Linked DNA regions of Limibacter armeniacum. The protein of the gene in region 2 interacts with the protein of the main gene of each other region in a pairwise test. Links are inferred from orthologs where the notes say so. Each region holds a gene or a part of one and is shown on either strand. Other genes may lie near its edges. The genes, in order: gyrB and gyrA.

Region 1 (14,987 bases), 2.6 Mb from region 2 along the record:
GGTTTGGTAAAAGTGATGAAACAAGCTGAAAACGCTCGTAACTTCTCTCAATGTGACTCACTGCTTATGGGAGACACTTGTGGAGCTCACACTTTCCCTTACATTGAAGTTGGCAACAAAACGGGTCAGGTAGAGCACGAGGCTACTACTTCCAAAATTGGTGAAGATCAAATCTTCTACTGTAACCAACGTGGTATCGATACAGAGCAAGCTGTTGCCCTAATCGTTAACGGTTACTGTAAAGAAGTACTGAACAAACTTCCAATGGAGTTTGCTGTTGAGGCTCAAAAGCTTCTTGCGCTTAGCTTGGAAGGTTCAGTTGGTTAATCAGCAATCAATATTCAGAAATATACAAATCCCGCCTTTTTCAATAAGGCGGGATTTTTTTATATCTCTATTCATGTTTTTATCAGATAACAGGTCTGAATAATATTCACGCTAAAAGCAACACGATGAAGATAGAAGCTCAAAAACCATGTGTCGTGACCTTACATTACAAAATGTACGTTGACAATGGTGACAATATCGAATACCTATTTGAAGAGAAAGATGAGAATGACCCACTGACCGTATTGTATGCGACAGGCTATGTCTTACCTAACTTTGAAGAGAAGATCGTTGGCAAGGCAAAAGGTGATGAGTTTGATATTCACCTGTCATTCGAAGAGGCTTTTGGTAATTACGATGAAGAGAAAATCATCTTTATACCTATGAGTGCTTTTGAGGGAGATGAAAAGTTTGACCGCTCCCAACTGCAAAAAGGCTCACTGATTCCAATGATGGATGATTTGGGACAGCAGCATATTGCGGAAGTCATGGAAGTGGAAGAGGATCGTGTACAAATGGACTTCAACCACCCATTAGCAGGATATGACTTACACTATCAGGGAAAAATCGCTGACCTTAGAGAAGCGACAAAAGAAGAGATTGACCACAAACATGTACATGGACCTGACGGTCATTGTCACTAATAAAACTAAAAGCATTGCTTTCTTTCTATGGGAAGCAATGCTTTTTTTCACTTGACCAGTATGGACAATATTTTCTCCAATCCCCTACCCTCCCTCAGTTTTTGTACCGGAGGAGCTTGTAGAAATGTACGTCTTACAGAGTTGATCAAGTCAACATCATATGGGTCTTTATCTTCTTTCAAAGCCATCACAAGCGTTAGAATAGCTGTTTTAAGGGTTATTGCCTTAACCCTAACTGAACTTGGCACATCCCGTGCAGGGTGCAGGTGAATAAACAACCCCTGTTCTGCTCCCAAACGCAAAGTCCATACAGAATCGTCCGACAGCTGTACCATTCTGTAATCATGCCCTTCCCCATAAAGCCAATCCTTATACGCTTCTTCCTCCAACTGGCATTTATCTTTCAAGTATGTACGAACCTCTCCGACAATGTCCCCGACTGAAAGTTCACCTATGTAAATATCAGTCTGAGCATGCCCCACTACAAGCATATTTTCTTCCAGCAGAGGTAAGTTACCTGTCAAAGCAAAATCATTCACTTGCTTTTTCAGAAAAGCTAAGTGATGCTTCCATAAGTTCAATATAAAAGGAGCTTGTACCAATATTGAAAGAGGGTTAGAATGAGTAGATCGTACTATCTAATAAATTACCTAAAAGATTGGAAGCCTAAAATACCTTAACCAAAACATTTTCCGTCTGCCCCAATAATTCAACGTTTGAACACAAAAAAAGCCATAACAGTCCCTGCTATGGCGATATATTCCATAATATTTTTTGATTTCTTAATTCAAGGAGAACGCAGGCATGCGCATTGGAGCAGTCTCAAGGAAAGCCAATTCATAGATCTCATAATGCATATGATCAGCCAATGAAAAGCCATCCATTACCTCTCTGGCTTTCTCCTCATTCTCCACATCCAAAGTTACCCAAAGCCTCTTACGATCACCAGACAGCGTATAGCTGCTTACGACATTATCACTCATCAAATCATTCATACGAGTGATTTCATTCGGGATCATATCCAGGATTTCATCAGAAAAGACTTCTGGCATTTCAGCCTCAACCATAAATTGCATAGCTAGTATATTTATATTTTATTGATAACAAATTTGATTTAATCAACCTTCACTATGTCTAAATGCAATATCTCCTATAAAAGTTCAAGCTTTTTTCAAAACTTAACAACTGAATGTTAATATTTAATTTCATAGCCCCCTATTTTTTTTCTTATGAAGCATTCCTTTAGACTTTAGGCATCAAACCCAACGTTATGATATTTAAATTTGCGCCTAACGAGAATAATCTCCCTACTTTATTCTATACTTAGTACAAAAGTGAGATTCAAGGCCAATTTTCAAATATAGTCAGATTACATGTGATAAGACATATCTTTAGCAAACACGAACCAGCACCGAAACAAAAGAGAATGCAGTATTGTCGCTATACTATTTTCATTATCATCACGATACTTTTCCAATCACATCCTTTTAATGGACTGTGTCAAAACACCTTACAGTACAATTTAAAACCAACAGAACTACAAGACTTCACCCCTTTTTACCAGGATTTCATTTCCTTAAACTTTAAAGGAATAAAACAGGCTATCCCACATCAGCAAAACCAATTACACCCTTTGCACCTCTACCTTGAAAACCTTGCAGAGATCACCCCTATCCTACTCAACTCTGATAAAGACACCTATGAAGAAAGTTTGTCAAAACTAAACGAGAGACTCAACAAGCTAGATAAGCTTCCTTCATCCCCGTACAAAACGTTTGCCACCGCAGAGATACACCTACAATGGGCTTTTGTAAAAGCACGTTATGGAGAGAGTATCAATGCTTTCTTAGACTTCAGAAAAGCCTACAGATATACCGCCTACAACCTTGAACAACATCCCGACTTCACCCCAAGCAAGAAGACCATGGGAATACTGGCTTTAACCCTCAAGGCTATCCCCGAAAACCTGCATTGGATCACAAAACTTTTGGGCATTTCCCCTTCGGAGGAATCACTGCTATATCTCTATGGGATTGCCGACTCTTCTGACTTATTGTCTGAAGAAGCACAATTAGCTACAGCCTTGATTCAAGCTTACCTTCTAAATGAGGGAGAAGCAGCCCTTTCTTCTATCAAAAAGCAAATAGCCGCAAGACCTGACAACCTGATCACTCATTTGGCAGGAGCATGGATAGCCCTTAAGCATAGTGACAGCCAATTTGGGTTGAAATGTGTTCAAAAGCTAGAAAGCAAAAATACCTGGTTTGACTACCTTCCTTACTTAAAAGGAAACCTGTTACTCTGCAATGGCAAATTCAAACCCGCTGCGATTCAACTTCAGCACTTTCTGGATATCAACCAAGGGAAAGACTACATCAAAGACTCTAACTTCAAACTGTTTCTTTGCTATTGGTTTACTGGACATCCCGACAATAAATACTTAAAAGCTGCTCAGTCAGAAGGTAGTACATTGGCTGCTGCTGACCGATATGCACTCAGGTTCAGTGAATACAAAAAACTCCCTAATAAGGACATTACACTAGCCCGTATCCTCACTGATGGTGGAGAATACACACAGGCACTATCTGTACTGGAAAAAATACCACTGGACAGCCTTACCTCTGATGAAGACAGAGTAGAATACCTATATCGAAAAGCTCGGATTTACCATAAGATTCACAAAGCACAACAAGCTCTTTATTTTTACCAGAAAACAGTAGAGTCTGGTGCACGAATACCACGATACTTTGCTGCCAACTCATGCTTACAGATGGGCATTCTGATGCAGCAAAGTGGAAACAATTCCAAGGCTGTAAAGTATTACCATCAAGTACTTGAATTTGATGAACACGAGTACAAAAGCAGCCTTGATTACCAAGCCAAGATCCGTATAAGACAGCTAGCCAAGTGAATAGCACGAACACACTGTTTGGCATTAACAGATTAATTCAAATCAATCTGTTTGAATAGGGTATTCAAGTTGAAAAAGCCATTAAAAAATTGTATTTTCGTGAGGTTATTCGATTTTGAATAATTCATTGAAAAACACCTTCGGATTGCGTTTCAAATACACATATTCATGGTGTTTTTAATTGGTTTCTTCTACCCATCATTATTGGTTAGAAGTCATCAGCACTAAGCTTAGTACATTTTGTTTGTACTTCAACTTGGCTACAATAAATACTCTCTTCGGAGAGGTGAGAAATAAACGAAAATATGGAAGGAAACAAAGACAATTATTCAGCTGGTAATATCCAGGTACTGGAAGGATTGGCGGCAGTAAGAAAGCGCCCTGCCATGTATATCGGTGATGTTGGGGTAAAAGGTCTTCACCACTTGATTTGGGAGGTTGTAGACAACTCCATTGATGAGGCTATGGCGGGTTACTGCGATACAATCGAAGTAACAATTAACGAAGACAACTCTATATCAGTATCCGATAACGGTAGAGGTATCCCAACCGACATTCACCCAAAACAGAAAAAATCTGCTTTGGAGGTGGTAATGACCGTTCTTCACGCTGGTGGTAAGTTTGACAAAGATACTTACAAAGTATCAGGTGGTCTTCATGGTGTTGGTGTTTCCTGTGTAAACGCCCTGTCAAAACACACTACAGTGACTGTTCACCGTCAAGGACAAGTATTCCAGCAGGAATATGAAATCGGTGTACCGCTTTATGATGTAAAAGTAATCGGTGAGACAGATCGTTCAGGTACAACAGTACATTTCATGCCTGATGACTCTATCTTCACTGTTAGTGAATACAACTTTGAAACTGTTTCCACAAGACTTCGTGAGCTTGCATACCTGAATGCAGGTATCCGCATCAAGCTGACTGACTTGCGTGTTAAAGACGACGAGGATGGCACTTACCTTTCTGATGAATTTTTCTCTGAAGGTGGTCTTGTAGAATATGTAAAATACTTGGACGACACTAGAACTTCACTACTTCCTTCTCCTACCTATATGGAAGGCACAAGGGATAATGTTGCTGTTCAGGTGGCGTTAACTTACAATACTTCTTACTCTGAGCATGTATTCTCTTACGTGAACAATATCAACACGCACGAAGGAGGTACACACGTAGCAGGTTTCAGAAGAGCCTTGACTCGTACACTGAAAAGTTATGCAGACAAGTCTGGCATGCTTGACAAAGTAAAGGTAGATATCTCAGGTGATGACTTCCGTGAGGGTCTGACTGCAATTATCTCAGTAAAAGTTCCTGAACCACAGTTTGAAGGACAAACCAAGACCAAACTTGGTAACTCTGAGGTAATGGGTGTTGTAGACACTTGCGTAGCTGACGTACTGCATACTTACCTTGAAGAGCATCCAAAAGAGGCTAAGACGATCATCCAAAAGGTGATCACAGCTGCCCAGGCTCGTCACGCTGCTCGTAGAGCAAGAGAGATGGTCCAACGTAAGAGCGTTATGGGCGGCTCAGGTCTTCCGGGTAAACTGGCTGACTGTTCAGAAAAAGATCCTGGCGTATGTGAACTGTACCTAGTGGAGGGTGACTCAGCAGGTGGTTCTGCTAAGCAAGGTCGTGACCGTAACTTCCAGGCTATTCTTCCACTGAAAGGTAAAATCCTTAACGTTGAGAAAGCTCAGGAGCACAAGATCTACGACAATGATGAGATCAAGAATATCATCACGGCTCTAGGTGTATCTTTCGGTACTGAAGACGATGAGAAAGCGCTAAACCTTACAAAGTTGCGTTATCACAAAATCATCATCATGACCGATGCCGATGTGGATGGTAGCCACATTCGTACACTGATTTTGACACTGTTCTTCCGTTACCTGAAACCACTGATCGAGAATGGCTACCTGTATATTGCACAGCCGCCACTTTACCTGATCAGAAAAGGTAAACAAGAGCGTTACTGCTGGACAGAACGTCAAAGAAGAGAAGCTGTTCATGAGCTGGGAGCAGGTGATGAATCCAAAGTACATATCCAACGTTACAAGGGTCTTGGTGAGATGAACCCTGAGCAACTTTGGACTACAACAATGGATCCTGAATTCAGAAACCTGAAGCGTGTAGACATTGAGTCGGCAGCTGAAGCTGACCACCTATTCTCTATGCTGATGGGTGATGAAGTTGCTCCTCGTCGTGACTTTATTGAGAAGAATGCCCGTTATGCAAACATTGATGCATAAGCAACAGGCACTTTAAAATATAGAAGCGTCATTCCTTAATTGGGATGGCGCTTTTTTTTTCGCCTCAATTACTCCCTGAAAACAGTGATGCACCTATCCTAATAATCGGGTAATTTGGGTATCAAGCAGTTAAATAATCCCCTGAAGAATTGGTGTATAGAAAAGTCAAGTATACATTTGTTTTGTCATAAAGGGAGAAGGTAAAGCAAATTGCTTTCTCTCTAAAATTGATTGAGAGAGTAGAGATTCCACACAAATTTCACTCTCAAAGTCAAATAGCTTTAGTACACACAGTAGAAAAACAGCTTCTTGTAGAAGTTGTTTTTTTTTAATTTAAAGTCGATGGTACAAAAACAAAAAAGCATCCTTTCATCTCATTGAAAGGATGCTTTTTTAGCATTAATCATTATGTAATAGTTTGCTTAACTATTCACTTCTTTTTTCTCTACTTCATTGACCTTCTTTTCCATTCTCATGTTCAGTAATTCTACAGAGAACGCAAACGCCATGGCAAAGTAAACGTATCCTTTCGGCACTTCTTCACCAAACCCTTCGATCACCAACAGGAAGCCAATCAATACAAGGAATGAAAGTGCTAAAAGCTGAATTGAAGGATGACGGTTGATAAAATCGGCGATTTTCTTTGAGAATACCAACATGATTCCAAGTGAAATAACTACAGCCACAATCATGATCAGGATTTCATCCACAAGGCCTACAGCTGTAAGGATGGAATCAAAAGAGAAAACCACATCAATCAGTACAATCTGAATAATGCTTTTCATGAGTGATGTCACTTTTTTAACAGCCGTTTCATGTTCATCACCTTCTACCTTGTGGTGAATTTCTGAAACACTCTTCGTCAGCAGGAACAATCCACCAGCTAATAGAATCAAATCTCTACCACTGAAGTTTGGATCAATATGGAAGTTCTCCAAGAAATTGATGGTCAGCAATGGTTCTTTTAATGAAATCAGCCAAGTGATACCGAACAGCAGCGCAATTCTTACCAGCAAAGCCATCAAGATACCGATTGTACGGGCTCTGTCTTGCTGATGCTCTGGCAACTTACTGCTGACTATAGAGATAAAGATAATATTATCGATACCAAGAATAATCTCCAGAATCGTCAAAGTCAGAAGGCTGATCATACCTTCGACTGTAAATAGCATTTCCATGTTATATAGGTTGAATTATTAAAAAATTGGTGGGAAGATATGCAAAAAGTCCTATTATATAAAATGTCCAACCCTGATTAAGGTTGGACTCTGCTTACGAAACTGTAGCTTCTTCATTTATGAAGCGCTCAAAATCATTTTCAAGCTCAAACAAATTTTCTCTGACAATCTCTGGTAACAGGTAACCCTCTGTTGTTGGTATGTTGAATATGGCTACAAACGTCACTTGAGACTCTGTCACTGATATCTCTATTTTATAGTCTAGCCCTAATAAAGTAATCCAACCTTCTACCCCTCCTTGTTCTGTAGGTGTGTCAGTGTAAAAGTATTTGGTAACCTGCCCATCTGTATAGGTTTCAATCCATTCTTCAGCACGGTCTACCAATTGTTCAGTTGTAAATCTGGATAAAGAATATTCATCCTGAATAGAAACCGAATGATCTGTGTATATCAGATCATCTTCAGATGGCCCCAAGTCAGCGTCATCTTGTGCAAAGTCACAAGCGAACATTGTTAAGGCCAAACTCAACAATACAAAGACTCTAGTTGTAAGTTTTGTTATCATTATCACTCTATAGTTGTCATTTGTACGAGAATAAGTTTCCTCATACATATTTGTGGATAAAAAGCCAATTCGCTTTTTTCTGTTAATTCATTAATGGTCAGTTATATTATATACAATCTTCCATTAATCTTTGACACAAATATTTAAATATTTTTAGAATCATTTAATTTATTTCAAGAATTATCATGAAAAAAGACCATATAAATTTCATACAGCGGGCTATTGAACTCTCCATGCACGGCTTAAAGAACAATTTAGGTTACCCTTTCGGTTCAGTCATTGTCAAAGACGATAAAATTGTGGGAGAAGGTTGTAACCATGTAACCTCAAAAAACGATCCTACTGCCCATGCCGAAATTGTTGCCATCAGAAATGCCTGCCAACAGCTATCCACATTTGACCTAACCGGCTGTGTAATCTATACCTCTTGTGAGCCCTGCCCTATGTGTCTTGGAGCCATCTATTGGGCAGGCATACAAACAGTATATTATGCCAACACCCAAAATGATGCGGAGGCAATTGGCTTTGATGATGCGGAGATTTACCGAGAACTGGAAAAACCTATGGAGAAAAGGAAAATTGACTTTATACAGTTAGAAAGGGATCAGGCACAAAAAGTCTTTAAGGTATGGAAAGAACAAGCATAAAATTCTCATGTGATTGGTCGACTATTATGACGAATTCACTCCTTAAAAACTCGGGTTGATCATGTTCTGGTTTGAGCGATTTTTTAATAAGGCAATCTTTACCATGCAAAAAAGTAAAGATTATTTAACCACTCTATGACTTGAAGGTTATTAAAACTGTCAACTCTAAAGTAAGTTTGCATCCTAAACCAAATCGCTTTAAACCATTGGACATGACTAAAAACCATTTTTTAAGATTATTCAGTAGCATATTTATCCCTTGTATATTACTGTTATCATTACCATTGCACGCCCAAAAAAAGACTACAGTAAGCGGCTACATCAAAGATGATGCTACGGGAGAGTCTCTTATAGGGGTGAGTGTCTACATAAAAGAACTGAAGGCTGGTGCCATTACCAACCCCTATGGATTCTACTCAATCACTGTCGAACCGGGCAAGTACACGCTAACATTTAGTTATGTTGGTTATACTTCTACTGAACAGCAAATAGACCTAAGCCAAAGCAACCAAAGTGTAGATGTCAGGCTTAATGCAGCAGACGAACAACTTGATGAAGTTGTAGTAACAGGCGAACGTGAAGATGCCAATATCGCCAATGTTGAAATGAGTGTTGAAAAACTCAACATTAAGACCATCCAAAAGATGCCTGCCTTGTTGGGCGAGGTAGATATTATCAAGAGTATACAACTACTACCTGGCGTAAGTACAGTAGGTGAAGGCGCCTCAGGCTTTAATGTAAGAGGTGGCGGTGTTGGTCAGAACTTGGTACTGCTGGATGAAGCCCCTGTTTACAACTCTTCTCACCTGTTTGGCTTCTTCTCCGTATTCAATCCTGATGCCGTAAAGGATGTGAAACTTATTAAAGGAGGAATTCCATCTCAATATGGAGGTCGCTTGTCATCCATTCTTGATGTCAGAATGAAGGAGGGAAATGACAACCAATTTTCAGGACAGGGTGGTGTTGGATTAATATTCAGCCGACTGACTCTTGAAGCGCCAATTGTCGAAAACAAGGCATCTTTTATTATTGCAGGTAGACGTTCTTATGCTGACATCCTTGCACAGCCATTCCTAAGTGACGATCTCAAAAACTCTGTATTCAATTTTTATGACGTTACAGGTAAAGTAAACTGGAATATCAATGAAAAAAATAAGGTATTCCTTTCCGCTTACCTAGGAAGAGATGTATTCGAAGCTGCTGACTTATTTGGTTTCAACTGGGGAAACAGTACAGTGAGTGCTCGCTGGAACCACCTTTTCAATGAAAAGCTATTTTTCAACACAACAGCTTTTTATAGTAATTATGACTACAAGTTAAGTTTTGGAAATGATGATGACTCCTTTAACTGGAAAGCAAATATCCAAACTTACAGTGTAAAGCCAGAATTTACGCTTTACGCTAACACCAATAATACCTTGACATTTGGAGCCAATAGTATACTCTATAAGTTCAGTCCTGGAGAAACGCAAACAGTAGTAGCTAATAACGAAATCCCTCCCTATATCCTTCCTGAAATGTATGGTGTAGAGAGTGCCGCTTATATTGGAAATGAACAAAATATCAACAAATCCATTTCCCTTCAGTACGGCTTAAGGCTTTCTACTTTTTCATACCTAGGAGAAACCACCACTTATGAGTTTGCAGCACCTGAAAAGCCTGGATATGGAAGAGAGCCTATTGCTTCTTCTGCACAGTCCTATGAACAATGGGAATCTGTCAAAACCTACTGGAATCTAGAACCAAGATTCTCAGCTAAATTTCAGCTAAACGAAAGCAGTTCTATCAAGGCAAGCTATAACCGTACAGCGCAGTACATACACCTGATCTCAAATACATCAGCCTCCTCTCCACTGGACATCTGGTACCCAAGTACAAAAAATGTCAAGCCAGAGATTGCTGATCAGGTAGCCTTAGGTATTTTCAAAAACCTGAAAAACAATATGTATGAGACCTCAGTAGAGGTGTACTACAAAGACATGAGCCAACTGGTAGACTATGTAGTAGATGCTGACCTTTTGCTGAATGAATATATAGAAGGTGACTTATTGGAATCTAAAGGTAGAGCTTATGGTGCTGAATTCTATGTAAAAAAGACCAAAGGCAAATTCCACGGCTGGACAAGTTATACACTTTCCAAGACTGAAAGGTTGACAGATGACATTAACAACAATGAATGGTATAATGCCCGATTTGACCAAACACACAATGTAAGATTGGTTTCTTTCTATGATCTCAACGAAAAATGGTCTTTCTCAGGAAGTTTCACATATGTATCGGGCACGCCAGCTTCGTTCCCTACCAATACATATGAGATCCAAGGTTACTCACCACCTCATAACCCTGATGATTCAAGAAATAACTATAGAATACCTGCTTACCATAGACTGGATCTCTCGGCAACGTTAACACCATCCAAAAAGAATCATAGATGGAAAAATTATGAGAGCTACTGGGTATTCTCCTTGTACAATGTGTATAACCGTCGTAACCCATTCTCCATCTCGTTCAACCCAAACTCTGACAGGATGCCTTATGGCGTGACAGACAATCAGGCTACACAGCTTTCTATCATAGGCTCTGTGATTCCATCAGTGTCTTACAACTTCAAATTCTGATAGGAAGCTAAGTAATTCAATATTCCATACTGTTAAGCAATCATAGAAATGTTGATCAACATGAAAAAATATATCAAAGCACTACTGATAGGACTAGCGGCTATATCAGTTATCAGCTGTGAAGATGTTGTAGAAATTGACGTAACTCCTGGCGAGACGCAGCTTGTAGTAGACGCCTTTATCAACAACAGGTTTAGAGAACAGGAGATTAAACTGACTTATAGCAAACCTTACTTCTCTACCAGCCAAGCATTACCTGCAACTGGTGCTTCTGTTACGGTAGAAGATCTACTGAATGAAGGTAAAGTTATTACCTTTACGGATACAAATGAGAATGGTGTCTATACATGGATGCCTACATCAGCTGATGATACGCTTCAAATCAGACTTCGTGAGGATATCAATGATGAGACTAGTGGTGGTTTCTATCAGGAACAATACAAATTGAGTATCAGTATGCCAAATGGTGAAGCATACGAAGCGTTCACTTCTATCGAACGTGTACCTACTATAGATTCAATTCAGGTTTACAAGGAAGAGGAAAGCCTGTTCTACCCTGTTGAAACTATAGTGGCAGAACTATGGGCGTATGACCTAAAAGGAAAAAATGATTACTATTGGGTTAAAACTTGGAAAAACGGTAAATTCCTAAACAAGGTAAGTGAAATGAACTTGGTACATGACATTATACCAGGAACAAATAATGATGAGAATGCAGATGGAGTGGCATTTATTCCACCTGTAAGGACAGGAATCAATCCAAATCTGGATGCAGATGAGATTGATGAGCTTCCACTTTATGAGGTTGGTGATTCAATTTATGTTGAGATTCATTCCCTTACAGATGGCGCTTTTGGCTTTATGAGTATGGCAAAAGAACAGATGCAAAACGGTGGCTTGTTCGCTACTCCTGTAGTAAACCTGCCTACCAATATCATCGCTATAAATGAACAATCAGAAGGAAAAGCAATTGGCTACTTCTCTGGATCGGCTATTAAAAGCTATGGCATCAAAATCAACGAAGAGCCTCCATATAAAGACAACAACTAAGCATTTATTGTGACTAATTAACATCAGTAACCACCTTTAATATTTTAAGGGTGGTTCTTTTTTATAAAAAAGAACACTAATCCCCCTCTCGCACCCAACTTTATGTTGACTTTTATCGATAAAGAAGAATATGTAAGGACATAATCTCCTGATTTTATTCAAAAATTTGCATCAGCTGATTTTACTTACAATATTTCAACTTCAATCAAATAACTGGTGTCAACAAATCACTATCATGCTACAAAAAACAACATTTGGTCTTCCTAAAAAAAGAGAGCAAGTTATACAAGCATTACAGGATGCATTCACGCAGCACGAGCTAGAAGAGACAGATTATGAAAACAGACTGCAAATGGCTTATGAAGCTAAATCTGTAGAAGACCTTTCAAAAATTCTGCATGATTTCCCATCGCATCTGCAGCCTTTTCAGGCCAAAACAAATAATGTAAACGCTTCATCTCAGCAGCTTCCCAAGTTTCAGAACTTGCCACCCAACAAAATATCGACCATAATGGGCGAACTGAAAACGGACATTTCACAAAACCGTGGAGAAGTTGTAAAGGTAGTGACCACATTAGGAGAAAATAATGTCAGCTTTCGCAATCTTGCTACGGAGGTAACCATGCTTTTTGTTAAAGTGGAATCAAGGCTTGGCACTACTCGACTTGATTTGAGAAATGAGGATTTCAAAGACAAGATCCTGATTCTGGATATGGACAATATTCTGGGAGAAGTAGTAATCCATGTTCCTTATGGCACAGCCATCAAAAAAGAAATGAGTACGGCACTTGGCCAATACCGAGAGTCTGACAAAGGTAATAAATGGTACAAAAAGCTTCTAAAAACTGGTACGTCCAACAGTTCAGAACGTAAACCAATTGAAAACTTCCGTTTATTGATCAAAGGAACGACTTTCTTGGGAAATGTTCAGGTCAACTTTCATTGACACGAACTTCCTTAATAGGGTAACCCCATGCTGCTATACATCAGGATGGGGTTGTTTATTTCTTAGGTATCGGTAAGTTATGCTGTCTCAAAAAAGATAACTTATCCCAATATCCTCTCTGCAGTATGATTTTCCCTTCAACAATCTGAAAAAATCCACAGCCTCTCAGTCCTAAAGGGTCTTTCCACTCCATTATTGCCCAATCCCCATCTTCAAAGATATTTTCGACAATACAAGTCATTTCGGCTGCTGCAAACTCACGCTCAAACATTTCCTTAATCGCAACCCTCCCATGGATGGGCATGTTTGCAACCTGATGATTGATTGCACCTTCATGGTATAGTGTAACTAACCCGTCTACATCTGCTCTGTTGAAAAACTCAACCCACTTTCTTAATACATCTTTTGGCTTCATAAGCTATTTCTTTACCCTAAGATCTAGTTTGATGGATTTGTCGCCCAAAGGTTAAGCTCAGGCACAAAACCCCTATCATCGACTTCCAGTATACTCCTAATTAGATGAGCTACTTCCTCACCTCTTAACTTAGTTGGCTCAGAAGGACGTTCCGGTCTATTTTTCACTCCTTGTGGAGGATAATTACTGTCTTGAGGACTAGGAAACCCTGTGGTCATTTCAGAAGGGTTTATCAGGGTCACCCTAATATTAGAACCTCTCAATTCCTTTCGCCAAGTCTGTGTCATATTCCGAACGGCAGCCTTAGAAGCTGCATATACAGTTCCGGTCGGAAAACCGTCTACAGCCGCCGAGCCTCCAATCGTAATTATGTTCCCAGATTGTTGCTTCCTAAAGATCTCAACTGCCTTTTGGGTAATCATCGCCGTTCCAAAAACATTTACCCTAAATACACGTTCAAAAGCTTCCAAAGTAACCTCCTCAAGCTTACAGAACTCCCCCACAGCTGCATTATTAACCAAGCAATTTAACTTACCATCCCATTGGTGTTTTATGACTTCAAAAATACGGTCAATGCTTTCCTGTTCACTGATATCAGCCGCAACCGAAATTGCCCCAATCGCATTACCCACTTTTTCCAATTTGTCTTTATCCTTTCCTACAATCATCACATCGGCATCTAATGACCTAAGTAAAGTCGCGGTAGCTTTCCCTACCCCTGAACTACCTCCTGTAATCAGAATTTTACTGCCTTTTATTTGCATGTTGACTAAAATTTCAAAATCAAACCTATATAAGTGTCAAAAATCAACTTATTCGATGACAGTTTTCACCATTTAACAAACATAGCTCTCCTACCTTTCGGATAAGTATTCAGGATTTAAACCAACTCGCTTTCCCGAGTTGTTACCATATAAAGCTTTCAATATGGAAACAAACATAGAAACAGGATTAATGCTTATGGCGGTTGGAATGTCTACCGTTTTTGTAATACTGACGATTGTGGTTATAGGTGGTAAGCTACTGATTTTCTTTACTAATAAACAATCCCAAGAACTAGCTCACCAAACTGAATCGCCACCACTACTCAATACCGCCACTACTACCAACTTGGATCATAAAAAGTTGGCAGCCTTAGTAGTTGCAGTAGAACTGGCAACAGGAGGTAAAGGTAGTGTTCGATGTATTCGAAAAATTTCATAATCAGCTTTCAAAAAATTAAAAAACAAAGACCAATTCGTTATGGGCAAGGAAATAAAATTCTCTCTGGTTTATAGGGACATGTGGCAATCATCAGGAAAGTATGTTCCTCGTGTTGACCAACTGACCAAAGTGGCCAACCCAATTATTGACATGGGTTGTTTCAGTAGAGTTGAAACCAACGGTGGTGGTTTCGAGCAGATCAACCTATTGTTTGGCGAGAATCCCAACAAG
Region 2 (15,211 bases):
CAAAAAGGTTATCATGGGGCTTTATGATGGTGTTACCACCACAGAACTTGACAGTCTTGCCGCAGAGATAGCTGCTTCCATGACGACAAAGCACCCTGACTTCGCTCAATTGGCTGCCAGGATTTCTATTTCAAACTTACACAAGACAACCAGTCAGTCATTCTCAAGCACTATCAAACGCCTGTACAATTACATAGACCCAAAAACAGGTGAAAATGCTGCCCTTATCTCAAAAGATGCTTACGAAGTAATACGTGCCAATGCAAAGCGACTGGATGAAGCAATTCATTACGACAGGGACTATGATTTTGACTACTTCGGCTTTAAGACCTTAGAAAGGTCTTACCTGCTAAAAGTTGATGGAAAAATTGTTGAACGTCCTCAACACCTTTTTATGCGGGTTGCCATTGGGATTCACCTAGATGATGTTGAAGCAGCTATTGAGACATACAACCTTATGTCCCAAAAGTGGTTCATTCATGCAACTCCTACACTTTTCAATGCAGCTACACCAAAACCTCAAATGTCCTCTTGCTTCCTTGTAGCGATGCAGGAAGATTCCATTCCAGGCATTTATGAAACATTAAAACAGTGTGCTTTGATCTCACAGTCGGCAGGCGGTATTGGACTGAATATTCACAATGTGAGAGCCACTGGTTCTTACATCAAAGGTACCAATGGCACATCCAATGGTATCATTCCTATGCTGCGTGTATTTAATGATACAGCACGTTATGTAGATCAGGGTGGAGGTAAGCGCAAAGGTGCATTTGCTGTTTATATTGAACCTTGGCATGCTGATATCTTTGAATTCCTTGACCTGAAGAAAAATCATGGTAAGGAAGAATTACGTGCTAGAGACCTGTTCTACGCACTGTGGGTCTCCGACCTTTTTATGAAACGTGTGGAGAACAATGAAGAGTGGTCTTTGTTCTGTCCAAATGAAGCACCTGGATTGGCAGACTGCCATGGTGAAGAGTTTGAGAAACTTTACGAAAAATACGAGAGAGAAGGAAGGGCACGTAAAGTCGTAAGAGCACAAGACCTTTGGTTTGAAGTAATGGAGTCTCAAGTGGAGACTGGCACACCATATATGCTGTATAAAGATGCAGCCAATGGCAAATCCAACCAACAAAACCTTGGTACTATCAAGTCAAGTAACTTGTGTACAGAAATCATTGAGTATACATCAAAAGACGAGGTTGCTGTATGTAACCTTGCTTCGCTTTCATTACCTAAATACGTCACTGAAGAAGGCAATTTTGACCATAAACGCTTGTACGAAGTAACAAAAGTGGTCACTCGAAACCTCAATAAAATTATTGACACCAATTACTATCCTGTTCCAGAAGCAAGAAACTCAAACCTACGTCACAGGCCAACTGGTTTGGGGGTACAAGGACTTGCTGATGTGTTTTTGAAACTCCGTATGCCATTTGATTCTGAAGAGGCTAAAGGATTAAATGAAGATATTTTCGAGACCATTTATTTTGCTGCTATGGAAGCGTCTATGGAGCTGGCTCAAGTGCAAGGACCTTATGAGTCATATGAAGGCTCTCCTGCTTCTAAAGGCACCTTCCAGTTTGATATGTGGGGAGTAAAACCGAAGTCAGGCAGGTGGAATTGGGATGCTCTCAAAGCACAAGTGAAGCAACATGGTATCCGAAACTCCCTGTTATTAGCTCCGATGCCAACAGCATCTACTTCTCAAATTTTGGGCAATAATGAATGTTTTGAACCATACACTTCCAATATCTACAGCAGAAGGGTACTTTCTGGTGAGTTCACCATTGTAAACAAGCACCTGCTCAAAGATTTGGTTGAAATGGGAATTTGGAATGATGACCTAAAAAATGAACTGATTGCCAATAATGGCTCCGTTCAAAATATCAGACGCATTCCTCAACACCTCAAGGACCTTTATAAAACAGCTTGGGAAATCAGTCAAAAACATATCATTGATATGTCGGCTGACCGTGGGGCATATATCTGTCAGAGTCAGAGCTTGAACGTTTTCATTGAGAACCCTAACTTCGGCAAACTGACTTCCATGCATTTCTATGCTTGGAAAAAAGGTCTTAAAACAGGTATGTACTACCTAAGAACCAAGGCTGCGACCGATGCTATCAAATTTACCGTAGACACACAGAAGCTATCACAGTCACAAGCAGAAGAAGCTCCTGTATCAGGTCAATCCTGTTCTTTGGATGATCCAGATTGTATGTCTTGCTCTGGTTAATAGCTACAGGATAAACTGATTCTCTATACAACTGTGATTTATTAGGGAATTATAGATATAGAAAAGCCGTCTATCAGTATTTTGACAGACGGCTTTTCTTATTTCTTTATCTAACAGGAAGTAAATTACTCACTCTTTCCTGCTATTTCTCTGTTCATTTCCAATGACTCAGTAGCTGCTTTTTGCTCCTCTTCATGTGCTGAGAATTTTTTCTGGAAAACCAGAATAAACAACACTCCCAAGAAAATTGCCGAATCAGCTATATTGAATACAGGGCTAAAGAATATAAAGTGATTTCCTCCCACTACAGGTACCCAAGATGGATAAGTGCTTGACACCATTGGGAAATAAAGCATATCAATCACTCTACCATGGAACCAAGGAGTTGGAGAATTAGGAATCACATTTCCATCAATCAATACTCCATAAAACACACTGTCTATCACATTACCAAGTGCTCCACCTAGAATCATTGCCAAACAAACCAAAAAACCCCAATGAGCCTTTCGTCTTGCTAAGTAGGCAATTGCATAAGCGATACCACCTGATGCTACTATGCGGAACAAGGTAAGGATCAGTTTGCCAAACTCCATGTCAAACTGCATTCCGAATGCCATTCCTGGGTTCAATAGGTAATGAAGGCGAAACCAGTCTCCCAATACGTTTACTTCTCCAAGTGGTCCCATTTCCATATTGAAATGCACCAACATTTTTGAAGCTTGGTCGATCAGGATCACCAGCAATGCCACCAAATAATATTTTTTATATTTCTTCATCTAAAAAGTAGTTGTTCTTTTCAATCAGGTTTAAAGCACGCTCTATCAACCCTTGATGTTACAAAAGTTAAAGTGCCTGTTGTTTACGATTCCCTTATCAGAGACAATAAAAACAGTTAAAGCGTTCCCTGTTTGTATGTAAGGGTTCCAAAAAAGTATTAACAGGCGCCTAATTTAACCAACATCCTCTTAGGATAGAAATGTTTTTTTGCTGAAACTCCTAAATTCAGATTTCACTAGGCCTTAGCTTTATTTTTGTTAGCCAGCTGACCACATGCTGCGTCAATGTCTTTACCTCTACTACGGCGTACATGAACATTTACTCCTTTCTTGCGCAAGTATTCGGCAAACTGATCAATCTTGTCCTTTTCAGCATTCAGGAAATCTGCTTTGTCAATTGGATTGTATTCAATGATATTCACTTTACAAGGCAAATGCTTACAGAATCTGTAAAGTTCATCCGCATCTTTAAGTGAATCATTAAAATTATTGAATACGATATATTCGTAAGTAACTGGGCTTTTTGTCTTGGCAAAGAAGTACTTCAGTGCATCTCTCAAGGCTGGCAAGCTGTTCTGCTCATTGATTGGCATAATCTGGTTACGCTTCTCATCATTGGCAGCATGCAACGAAAGTGCAAGGTTAAACTTCACATCCTCGTCTGCTAACTTACGGATCATCTTGGCAATACCAGCCGTTGATACCGTGATACGCTTGGCTGACATTCCCAATCCAAGGTCTGAGGTGATATACTCAACCGACTTCAATACGTTAGCATAATTCAGCAATGGCTCTCCCATACCCATATACACGATATTGGAAAGGTTCATCCCGTAGTTATCTTGTGCTTGCTTATTGATCTCAACCACTTGGTCATAGATTTCGGCAGCATCAAGGTTTCGCTTACGGTCCATATACCCTGTCGCACAGAACTTACAGGTCAATGAGCACCCTACTTGAGAAGAGATACAGGCAGTCATACGGGTGTCAGTCGGAATCAGTACACCTTCTACCAAATGTTCATCATGCAACTTAAAGGCTGACTTAAATGTACCATCGTTACTGTGCTGCATGTCAGCTACAGAGATAGGTGCAAAAAAGAAATGCTCTTCCAACATCTCTCTTGTCTTTTTTGAGAGGTTTGTCATCTCTTCAAAAGAGCGTGCTGATTTCTTCCAGATCCAATCCTGAACCTGCTTGGCTCTAAACCCTTTCTCCCCGTTTTCCTCCAGAAACTGTTTAATATCCTCCGGAGACACTTTCCTAATATCTTTCTTCTTGATTACTTCCACTGTGTGATTCGATGATTTAATTGAATGGTGCAAAGCTACACATAAAAGGTTACAACCTGACAACCATTCAGCTATTTCACCATTGTTGATCTCTAAAACTATTCAATCAAAAAAAACCTGAACCTAGTAAATAAGTTCAGGTTTTTTTGTGAATTATACTAAACCAGCCTAAAAACCCTAAACAGGTGATTATAACCAGTTTAATGAAATGTATAATTATCTCAGCTCATCTGCTTTTTTCAGAGCAGCTTCAGCCTCGTCATATTTCTTAGTCAGCGTGTAGATTCTAGCCAACAGCTCCCAGTACTTTGCTTCGTCTGGCTTCACGTCTTTCGCTTTAGTTGCCAAAGGCTCTGCTTTTGCAGTCATTTCAGCAATCTTACCTTCCAGCTCAGTCGCTTTTGCTTTGTCTTTGAAAGAGCCGCTTGCACTTCTTGGCAGGTCGTTCAGCTCTCTGTTGTAAACTGTTGCTCTGTTGTAGTACAGTGCACTTGCATTGTACAGACCATCAGTGTTCTCAGGGTTGATAGACAACAGGTTGTCGTACTGAGCAGCAGCTTTGTCAAAGTACTCTTGGCTTTTTGCCATATCGCCATCTTCTCTAGCTTTCTCAGCAGACTGGTCATAAAGAACAGCCAAGTTGAAGTTCAGCATTTCATCCTTAGGCTTAGCAGCCAATTGTGACTCGATAGATCCAATTGCATCGTCAAGTCTGTCCAGTCTTGCATAGTAAGAAACAACTTGAGCATTCAGTGTTTCGTCTTCTGGCATTACTTCCAGACCTTGTTTAGCAACTTCCAAAGCTTGAGCGTAAACCTCATTTGCTTTTTCTTGAGCAGCTTTTACATCTGACTCAAGCTTAGCCAATTTTGCTTTTTCCTCTTCCAATTGCGCTTTTGCATCAGCAGCAGCTTTCTTGTTTTCAGCTGCTTTTTGAGCAGAACCTCTGTAACGCTTACCAGCGCCTTTACCGTAGTAATCAGCTCTTTCAGTAGCTTGCTCAAGCTCTTTATTCAGCTTCTCGATGTTACCTTTTGCTTCTTTGATGTCATACTGCTTAGAAGAGATTTCTTCTTCGTAAGGAGCTGCTTTCTTAGAAACAAAAGTAAGCTCTTGGTAATACATGTTAGGATCAACAAAGTCCAAAGCTTTCAGCTTGTTGATCAACTCCACTGTTTTTTCTTGTGCAGCAATAGCCTCTTCGTCTGAAGCCTCACCTGCTACAGTAGCAGCAGCATAGAAAGCGTATTTACCAGCAGTTGTATCTTCTGGCTTTACATTAAATGCTCTTTCCAAGTTTTCCAATGCAGCTTGGTAATCATTTTCGTTGAATGCGTTAGCACCTGCTTGGAAGAAGTGGTTGTAAAGAACATCGTAGCTTGACTGTCCACCTTTCAGCACGTTTGCTGGCGCCTCAGGGTTGAACACTTCTTGGTATACAGAGCCTTTCTCCTCTTCTACCTCTTTGATTTTAAGGTAAGAAGCTTTTGCTTGCTCGATATACTCATCTACTTGCTCTTCAGGAGTTTCTTCTGAAGTAGCCAATGCAGTGTATGCATCGCCTAGCTCTTTCAATGTTTTAGCACTCGCAACTTCAGGTTGTACTTTATCAGTTTTACCTTTTGCTTTGTACTTTTCGTTTTTAGCTGCAACTTTTGCAACTTCTTGATCAGCTTTTTCCTGCACTGCCTGCAGGTCAGCTTTAAGTTCCTCAACAGATTTTTGTGGTGCAGCAGGAGTACCGTTCTGCGCAAATGATGTTGATAATACTGTTACAGAAAGCAACAGTAAAAAAGTGATTCTTAGGAGTTTCATAGAAAATTATACTTTTCTTAAATTATATTGCACTTTTTTAAAAGGTGTTCGCAAAACTAGCAGAAAAATACATAACTATTGATGACAAATAACATTATTTTAACCCTCCAAGTTGTTCTTTTAACACGTTTTAAAGCTTTGTAAACCCCTTTTATCCATTTAAAGTGTTCTGTCATTAATCGTGACTATCATTAAAACCCGATCTTTAAGTTAAAGGGTTTCAATACCTTCCTAATATTGAATATATCACACATCTTATAGACACTGTTATAACACACCAATAGAACAGTTTAATTTCTGGGAATTAAGTTTTCTCCAACAAAAAAAGGACTACTAGAATACCTAGCAGTCCTTTTGGGCTTTGAGACACTTTATTGTCTCTCAAAAATATTCGCTTACTCTTCTTCTTCAGAGGCAGTATTTTCTGCTGAAGGATTCTCCGTTTCTGTTGAAGGAGTTTCCAACACTTCACCTTCTTCAAGGATCTCCTCTTCTTTTTCAAGAGCATTTACTTTTTCTACTGAAGAAATCTCATCTCCATCATTCAGACGGATCAGTTTAACTCCTTGTGTCGCTCTACCCATGACACGCAAGCCTTCAACAGCCATACGGATCGTGATACCAGACTTGGTAATAATCATCAAGTCCTCTGCATCAGTAACCGTTTCGATTGCCATCAGGCTACCTGTTTTTTCTGTTACCTGCATCGTCTTGACACCTTTACCACCACGGTTTGTGATACGGTAATCCTCAATTGCAGTACGCTTTCCGTAACCTTTTTCAGATACCACAAGCAACGTTGTTTCAGGATCACTGATACATTCCATACCAACTACCTTATCCTGATCGCCTTGCAAAGTAATCGCCTTTACACCTGTAGCAGTACGTCCCATTGCACGAACTTTCTCTTCAGGGAACCTGATAGCAAGACCAGACTTAGCTGCCACAACAATATCGCTGCTGCCATTAGTCATGCTTACATTCAGTAGCTTGTCTCCTTCATTGATATTGATCGCTGCAATACCACTTGTTCTTGGACGTGAATAAGCTTCCAGCGTAGTCTTCTTGATGATACCCTTCTCCGTACACATTACTAGGTAATGGTTATTTACGTAGTCAGGATCAGTAAGCGTTTTCACACTGATGACCGCCTGTACATTCTCTTCAGGAGAGATTTCGATCATGTTCTGAAGTGGACGTCCTTTGGAAGTCTTGCTACCTTCTGGCAAGCGGAATACTTTCAGCCAGTATACTTTACCTGCATTGGTAAAGAACAACAGGTAGTTGTGGTTTGTAGCCAAGAATAGGTGTTCTGTGTAGTCATCACTTTTGGATGCTGCACCACGTGAACCTACACCACCACGTCCTTGCTGTCTATATTCTCTTAGTGCTGTACGCTTGATATAACCTTCTTTAGAGATGGTAATGATCATTTCTTCATCAGGAATCAAATCCTCGATTTCCAGATCATCTGCATTCATCTCAATCTCAGAACGTCTTTCATCACCGTATTTATCTCTCAGCTCTACCAGTTCGTCCTTGATGATACCCATACGCATCTCCTCACTTGCCAACACTTCTTTCAAGTAAGTTACTTGCTTGGTTACTTCATCGTACTCAAGCTGAAGTTTCTCTCTTTCCAGACCTGTCAGACGTTGCAGACGCATATCCAGAATCGCTTTAGCCTGTACTTCTGAGAAGTCAAACTGCTCCATCAAGCCCAATCTTGCTATGTCTCCATCCTTTGAGCTTCTGATCAGCGCAATCACCTCATCAAGGTTGTCAAGTGCTTTCAGGTAGCCTTCCAGAATGTGCAGACGCTTTTCTGCTTCTTCCAGTTCAAACTCTGTACGACGAACCACCACTTCGTGACGGTGTCTTACATAGTATTTGATCAGCTCATAAAGGTTCAGCGTTCTTGGCTTTCCTTTAACAAGCGCTACGTTATTGATACTGAAAGAAGTTTGAAGTTGTGTATGCTTGAACAGGGTATTCAGCACCACATCAGGCATTGCATCTTTCTTCAGTTCGTAAACGATACGGATACCTCTACGGTCCGACTCATCACGAATCGTGCTGATGCCTTCAATTTTCTTATCATTGACCAACTCAGCAGTCTTCTCAATCATGGAAGCTTTGTTCACCTGATAAGGGATCTCCGTTACCACGATCATTTCTCTGCCTGACTTGTTCTCTTCAAAGTGTGACTTCGCACGCATCACAACCCTGCCACGTCCCGTCTCATAGGCTTTCTTTACGCCATCATATCCGTAAATGATACCTCCTGTCGGGAAGTCAGGAGCCGAGATGTGCTCCATCAGTTCTGCCACCGTAATTTCAGGGTTCTCGATATAAGCAACCACGCCATTGATTACCTCTGTCAGGTTGTGTGGAGCCATATTAGTGGCCATACCTACCGCAATACCGGCAGATCCATTTACCAACAGGTTAGGAATCTTACCTGGCAATACCGAAGGCTCCTTCAGGGAGTCGTCAAAGTTTGGTACGAAGTCAACCGTATTTTTCTTCAAATCTGCCAGCATTTCACTGGAGATTTCTTTCATACGAGCCTCCGTATAACGCATCGCAGCGGCAGAATCACCGTCAACCGAGCCAAAGTTACCTTGACCGTCTACCAATGGGTAACGCAGTGACCACTCTTGTGCCATACGTACCATGGTATCATATACTGACGAGTCACCATGAGGGTGATACTTACCAAGTACCTCACCTACAATCCTTGCTGATTTCTTATATGGTCTGTTGTAGCTTAGTCCCAGTTCAGACATACCGTATAACACACGGCGGTGAACTGGCTTAAGCCCATCCCTTACATCAGGAAGGGCTCTTGAGATGATTACCGACATTGAATAGTCAATGTAGGCACCTCTCATCTCGTCCTCGATATTGATCGGGATAATATTTTCTCCTTCTGCCATTCTATTATATAATTAGTTCCGGATTCATTTCAAGCGACTTCTATTTGCCTGCTTGTACCGATTTCGCATTTCAGACTGCATTCAATATGGCAGGTGTTCTTGAAATACATTTGACATGAATTCAGACACCCAAATCAAAAATCCTAAAAATGTACTTTTCTAGGATTTTTTTTGCCTTTTAACGAAGTGGCAAGATACAAAAACAAGGCGCAACTCACAACATTAATACCAGCATGAATAAAGGAATAAATGGAATGTAAAATCGGTTTTAAAACCCGAATGGATTGCTTAAAAAAAGAACTCTCCGAAATACTTCAGTTCTAATGTATTATTGAAGGATTCCGAGGAGCTTATATTTATTTTTTCATACAAAAAATAAAGCCATTAGAAATATAGAACTGACATTAATATTAAAACGTGTTTTCCATTCATCTCTCCCTCCTTCCGAAAGCACATTGGTATACTCTGAACCTAGCCAAGGCTGGTTCTTACCCATAGCGAAGTCTACATAAGTATAAACACTACCTGCTGAAACCATTACCCTAACTATGTTCATCTAGGAAAGTATCATCATGGGTTTCAAATTTTCCACCCTTTGAAGTAGGGTAAAGGTGATGGATTGTATTCTTGAAAAATTTCCACGAAAACTCAATAAAACTAAACTTCACTGCGTAAACACATCTCTACCTACTCAGTACCTCTTTATACGACACACAGTGTTTAACATTTTTTAATGAGGCATCTTTTCCGCTTCCATTTTTACCATTCATTATTATTGCAAGGAATTGTGAAACTGGAAAAAGGCTTGAGCAAGTTGAAGTGAATATCCATCAGGATAAAGCATTAACAATGCTTACTCTCAACCATTCAAACCTCGTACCTGAGATCAAATAGTTAAAACCATAGACATAATCACCCTTTGTTAGGCTACAAAGCATTACGGTCTTGGTATTATTTTATATTTTGGCGAATCTGTTTTCAGTCATAAACAAAAACCAATGGAAATACTGGAGAAACAGAAGCGAGGAAAAGCTTCTGCCTCAAATATGGATCTTATGAAAAACTTCAAGCAAATCAACAACATCACCGGTTGGGCGGTGTTCCTTGTGGCGCTGATTGTCTATACAATCACACTGGAGGAAACTGCCAGCTTTTGGGACTGTGGTGAGTTTATTGCCGTGTCCTACAAGCTGATGGTACCCCACCCTCCTGGTACACCATTTTTTCAGCTAATCAACAGAATGTTCTCTTTCCTTGCTCTAGGTGATGTGACAAGAGTAGCTTTCTGGATCAACTTCTCGTCTGCATTTTTCAGTGCGTTAACGATTCTTTTCCTTCACTGGACAATTGTATTGTTAGGCATGAAAATCATTAAGCCTGCCAATGGAAAAGAGTACTCTACAGGGCAAATCATTACCCTGATGGGTGCAGGTGCTGTTGGTGCGCTGGCTTATACTTTCTCAGACTCTTTCTGGTTCTCCGCTGTAGAAGCAGAAGTATATGCAATGTCCTCATTCCTGACTGCCGCTATTATCTGGGCAATCCTGAAATGGGAACGTATTGAGAAAGCCGCTATCGCTAACCGTTGGCTAATCCTGATTGCCTATATCATTGGTCTTTCAATGGGTGTTCACTTGTTGAACCTTGTGGTACTACCTGCTATGGCCATGATTTTCTATAACAAGCACTACCCTGAAGGAAACTTGAAAGGGTTGGTTGTTGCTATTGGTATAGGTGGCATACTGATTTTGGTATTTATGTTTGGCGTAATCCAAGGACTTCCTGAAATCACTTTTGGCTTCGATAAGTTCTTTGTCAATACATTGGGAATGCCTTTCAGTACTGGTGGTATTTTCTTCGCAATATTGCTGTTGGGTGGTGTTGCATACGGAATATATTACTCCCAAGTACATGGCAAAGTAACCATGAACAATATTTTCCTTGGTTTGGCTTTCGTCCTGATTGGTTATAGCTCTTATACATTGCTACTGATCCGTTCCAATCAAGAGACACCAATTAACGAAAATGCTCCTGACGACCTACTGAGCTTCGTATCTTACCTGAAACGTGAGCAGTATGGTGACAGACCTCTGCTTTACGGACGTAACTTTACAGCTCAGCCTACTGAAACAAAACAGGTAGGTGACAAATACCGTCAGGCTACAAAAAATGGAAAAGACTACTATGAGGTATATGACCACAAAGTAAAACAAATTTACGACCGTAAAGACGAGATGCTGCTGCCTCGTATGTACAGCAAGCAACCAGGTCATGATAGACTGTATCAAGAAAAAACAGGCTTGCAGCAAGGAGAGAAACCTACTATGGGTGACAACCTTTACTTCATGTTTGACTATCAGCTAGGCCACATGTATGCCCGCTACTTTATGTGGAACTTTGCAGGTAGACAGAGTGACTATAAAGATGCAGGATGGAGCGCTCCTTGGGATGCTTTTGCTGCAGACCTTCCTGGTGTATTGGAAAACAACAAGGCAAGAACCAACTTCTTTATGTTGCCACTGCTACTGGGTCTGTTAGGACTATTTTTCCAGCAGACAAAAGATCAAAAAAGCTTCCTAGTAATGCTGATGATCTTCTTCCTTACAGGTGTAGCCCTTGTACTTTACCTAAACTCACCTCCAGTAGAGCCACGTGAGCGTGACTACATTTATGTAGGGTCCTTCTATGTATTTGCTATTTGGATAGGAATGGGTGTAATGGCCATTTCAGAGCTTCTGCAAAGTAAAGCTAAAGGCGTTACTGCCCCTGCCATAGCTACAGCACTTTGTATGGTAGTTCCTGTACTGATGGGTACAAGCGGATGGGAGAGCCATAACCGCTCTAATAGATTCCACTCTATTGATCAGGCTCGTAACACCTTAGCCAGTTGTGCACCAAATGCTATCCTATTTACAGGTGGTGATAACGATACGTTCCCTCTTTGGTATGTACAAAATGTAGAAGGCTACAGAACGGATGTAAGGGTTGCCGTATTGAGCTACTTTAGTACAGGATGGTACCTAGAGCAAATGCGTCAGCAACAGTATGAATCGGCTCCATTACCACTTGGACTGGATCAGGAAAACTACCGTGAAGGTAAAAACGAATATATTCCTCTTGTACCGGATGACAGAGCTAAAGGCGGTGTTAACCTGAGTGCTTACCTTTCTTTGGTTAACCAGAATAGCCCTGCCGTACAGGTTCCTTTAAGTGATGGAACACGTACAGCTATGCTACTTTCAGATACATTCGTTTTGGATGTAGACAGCTCGGGTGTTATCAATCAAGGCTTTATTCCTAAAGGAAAAGAAGATCAGGTTGTCAGCAAAATGGTTTGGAAACTAGGAAGAGGTAAACGCCATATCTTCAAAAATGAATTGGCGTTACTGGACCTGATTTCCAACAACAAAAACTGGGAACGTCCGATTTACTTCAACAATACATCAGCGAATACCTTAAGCATGGATCTTCGCAGATATATGATGCTGGAGGGCATGACTTACCGTCTGATGCCTATTATAACTGAAAACACTGGTGATGTAGGGGAAGTAAACACTGATGTAATGCTTGAAAACATCAAGCACTTCCAGTTCCGTGAGATGAACAACACTGATGTTTACTATGATGATGAGTACCGTAAGTTTGGAGCCAATACGCGTTACAACTTCTACCGTTTGGCTGAAGACCTATATCTGAAAGACCGTGAGGCTGAAGCTAAGCAAGTAATGGACTCTGTATTGTACCATATTCCTGACAATACGATTCCATACAGCTTCTATGCTCCACGCTATGCAGATCTTTACCACAGACTTGGAGATCATAAAATGGCAGACTCTATTGCCAATACTGTAGCTGAGCGAGCAAAAGAAACAATCGTTTACTACTTAAACCATAACAGCGCTGATGAAAGTGTGCAATCACTAGCTCAACGCAGTATGGTAACACTTCAGCAACTTTCTATGATGTATAAGAGCAATGCTGAAGAAGCGCAACAAAAAGTAAAAATGCTTAAGGAACGTGGTCAGGAAATTCTGGAGCTTCCTGAAACGCAACTGATGCAGGAAATTAAACGCAATGAAGAGTTGATTCACATCTACCACGAAAGAGCCAACAAATACGGTCAGATTTATGCTGAAGTATATGGTGATATGTATGGAAGATAGAATAAGATTCATCATCGGAAATAATTAATATAAAGGCTGCTCTATTAATGGGCAGCCTTTTTTTGTGATTAGTCAAGAAGTTTCACCTCCAAAACTTATCTACTATAGATTATTGTTCATTATAATTGATACAATTCTTCTAAAATGACCTTCCGCATTCTATTTCCCTTTCTTACGCTGTAACTTCGCTATTAACTATCACTCTGTAACTTCACCATCTATGTCCAATAAGCTTTACTTACTCCTCTTACTGTGCCTTGTTTCTCTACAGCTGATGGCACAGCGTACATACCTCAGTCATCAACTCAACAGTAATTCCCTAGAAATTACAACAAGTGACGGTAAAATCACGATTACCCCATATACTGAAGATGCTTTTCAGGTACAATTCCATAGCAAGGACACCACCAACTATCCTGCATTTGCTGTAGTTACTCCTCCTCAAAAACTTCAAACAGCATTTGCTTCCAAAGGCAACACCCTCCAGTATGGAACGGAAACAGAAGGCGCTTTAAATGTCCAAATCACTAAAACACCCTTTAATATTCGGTTCTATTATGGCAATAAATCTCTCACCTACGAAGCTGACGGTTACTTTGATACAGACTCACTCAAAGGCTTCAAATTCAGCACAGAAAAAGATGAACACCTGTACGGAGGTGGAGAAAGGGCTCTTCCTCTTGACCGGTCTGGATATAGACTTCCATTATACAACAAAGCACATTATGGCTATGAGGAACACAGTGAACAGATGAATTATGGAATGCCTTTAGTCATTTCATCAAAGAATTACGCCATCCTCTTTGACAATCCAACTAGTGGGTTTATTGACTTTGGCAAGACAGACAAACGAGTACTTTCCTTTGAAGCTTTAGGAGGAAACATGACTTACTTTATCATTGGAGGAAATACGCCTGCCGAAGTGACAACCCACCTTACAAAGCTGACAGGCAGGCAACCACTACCTCCAAGATGGGCTTTCGGAAACTTTGCCTCACGGTTTGGATACCATTCTCAACAGCAAGTCAAACAGGTTGCAGACCAATTCCGCCAAGAGCATATACCTCTGGATGCAGTGGTGCTAGACCTTTTCTGGTTCGGCCCTCAGGTGGTCGGTTATATGGGAAACCTTGACTGGTACCGTGACGCATTTCCAAACCCTGACCAGATGATTGAAAACCTGAATGACAAAGGCATCAAAACGGTACTTATCACAGAACCCTTTATTTTGACCACTTCCAAAAACTTCCCTCAGGCTGTAAGTCAAAAAGTACTGGGGACAGACCGCTCAGGTAAAGCCTTTGTCTATCAATTCTTTTTTGGTGAAACAGGGTTGGTAGACATTTTTAAACCAAGAGCCAAAAGGTGGTTTTGGAGCTTCTACGACAAACAGGTCAAAAAAGGTGTTGAAGGATGGTGGGGTGACCTTGGAGAACCTGAAGTCCACCCTAGCGAATTACAACATATCAATGGCAGCGCTGACTTGGTTCATAATGCTTACGGGCATGAATGGGCAAAAATGATATATGAAGGATATGAAAAAAACTATCCTGACAAAAGGCTATTCATGCTAATGCGATCGGGTTTTGTAGGCTCCCAACGTTATGGTCTAATACCTTGGTCTGGGGATGTAAACAGAACCTTTGGAGGTTTAAAACCTCAAGTAAATATTTCCTTGACCATGGGCATGAGCGGACTTGGCTATATGCACTCAGACCTCGGTGGTTTTGCCATTGGTGAGCAAACTGTTCAGGAAGTCGAAGAATTGTATATCAGATGGATGCAGTATGGCGTATTTCAGCCTATTTACAGACCACACAGCCAAGAAGGTATTCCTTCAGAGGTCATTTATTTTAAGGGAAAAACGAAAGACATCGTCAAACGCTATATTGAAATGCGCTACAAGCTTCATCCTTACATTTACTCCCTTGCCTTTGAAAACAGTCAAACAGGCATGCCTTTGATGCGTCCACTCTTTTTTGAAGAA

What was found.
Region 1: the proteins of gyrA (region 2) and gyrB interact in binary tests that used the Escherichia coli proteins (3 or more experiments, as listed by UniProt). The link is inferred for Limibacter armeniacum from one-to-one orthologs.

Annotation. Positions count from the first base shown.
Region 1 is NZ_JBAJNO010000009.1:718,027-733,013, forward strand. What follows is about bases 3,780-6,660. They hold gyrB (DNA topoisomerase (ATP-hydrolyzing) subunit B), read left to right. Parts: upstream 3,780-4,187; coding sequence 4,188-6,134; downstream 6,135-6,660. Other genes in these bases: V6R21_RS20740 (tetratricopeptide repeat protein), read left to right, coding at 3,780-3,882; V6R21_RS20750 (TerC family protein), read right to left, coding at 6,557-6,660. Also shown: Fe-S cluster assembly protein SufB, read left to right, coding at 1-327; V6R21_RS20725 (FKBP-type peptidyl-prolyl cis-trans isomerase), read left to right, coding at 453-971; V6R21_RS20730 (hypothetical protein), read right to left, coding at 1,019-1,552; V6R21_RS20735 (hypothetical protein), read right to left, coding at 1,754-2,047; more of V6R21_RS20740, read left to right, coding at 2,605-3,779; more of V6R21_RS20750, read right to left, coding at 6,661-7,312; V6R21_RS20755 (hypothetical protein), read right to left, coding at 7,407-7,877; V6R21_RS20760 (nucleoside deaminase), read left to right, coding at 8,063-8,524; V6R21_RS20765 (TonB-dependent receptor), read left to right, coding at 8,737-11,142; V6R21_RS20770 (DUF4249 domain-containing protein), read left to right, coding at 11,203-12,192; V6R21_RS20775 (DUF1707 SHOCT-like domain-containing protein), read left to right, coding at 12,428-13,138; V6R21_RS20780 (ester cyclase), read right to left, coding at 13,194-13,553; V6R21_RS20785 (SDR family oxidoreductase), read right to left, coding at 13,577-14,317; V6R21_RS20790 (OadG family protein), read left to right, coding at 14,481-14,756; V6R21_RS20795 (biotin/lipoyl-containing protein), read left to right, coding at 14,796-14,987. UniProt on the Escherichia coli protein: DNA gyrase negatively supercoils closed circular double-stranded DNA in an ATP-dependent manner to maintain chromosomes in an underwound state.
Region 2 is NZ_JBAJNO010000009.1:3,308,517-3,323,727, reverse strand. Bases 6,290-9,394 are described here. They hold gyrA (DNA gyrase subunit A), read right to left. Parts: upstream 9,062-9,394; coding sequence 6,518-9,061; downstream 6,290-6,517. Also shown: V6R21_RS31550 (ribonucleoside-diphosphate reductase subunit alpha), read left to right, coding at 1-2,239; V6R21_RS31545 (lipoprotein signal peptidase), read right to left, coding at 2,365-3,015; 23S rRNA (adenine(2503)-C(2))-methyltransferase RlmN, read right to left, coding at 3,252-4,307; V6R21_RS31535 (hypothetical protein), read right to left, coding at 4,524-6,122; V6R21_RS31525 (hypothetical protein), read right to left, coding at 9,426-9,617; V6R21_RS31520 (glycosyltransferase family 117 protein), read left to right, coding at 10,060-13,224; V6R21_RS31515 (TIM-barrel domain-containing protein), read left to right, coding at 13,445-15,211. UniProt on the Escherichia coli protein: A type II topoisomerase that negatively supercoils closed circular double-stranded (ds) DNA in an ATP-dependent manner to maintain chromosomes in an underwound state.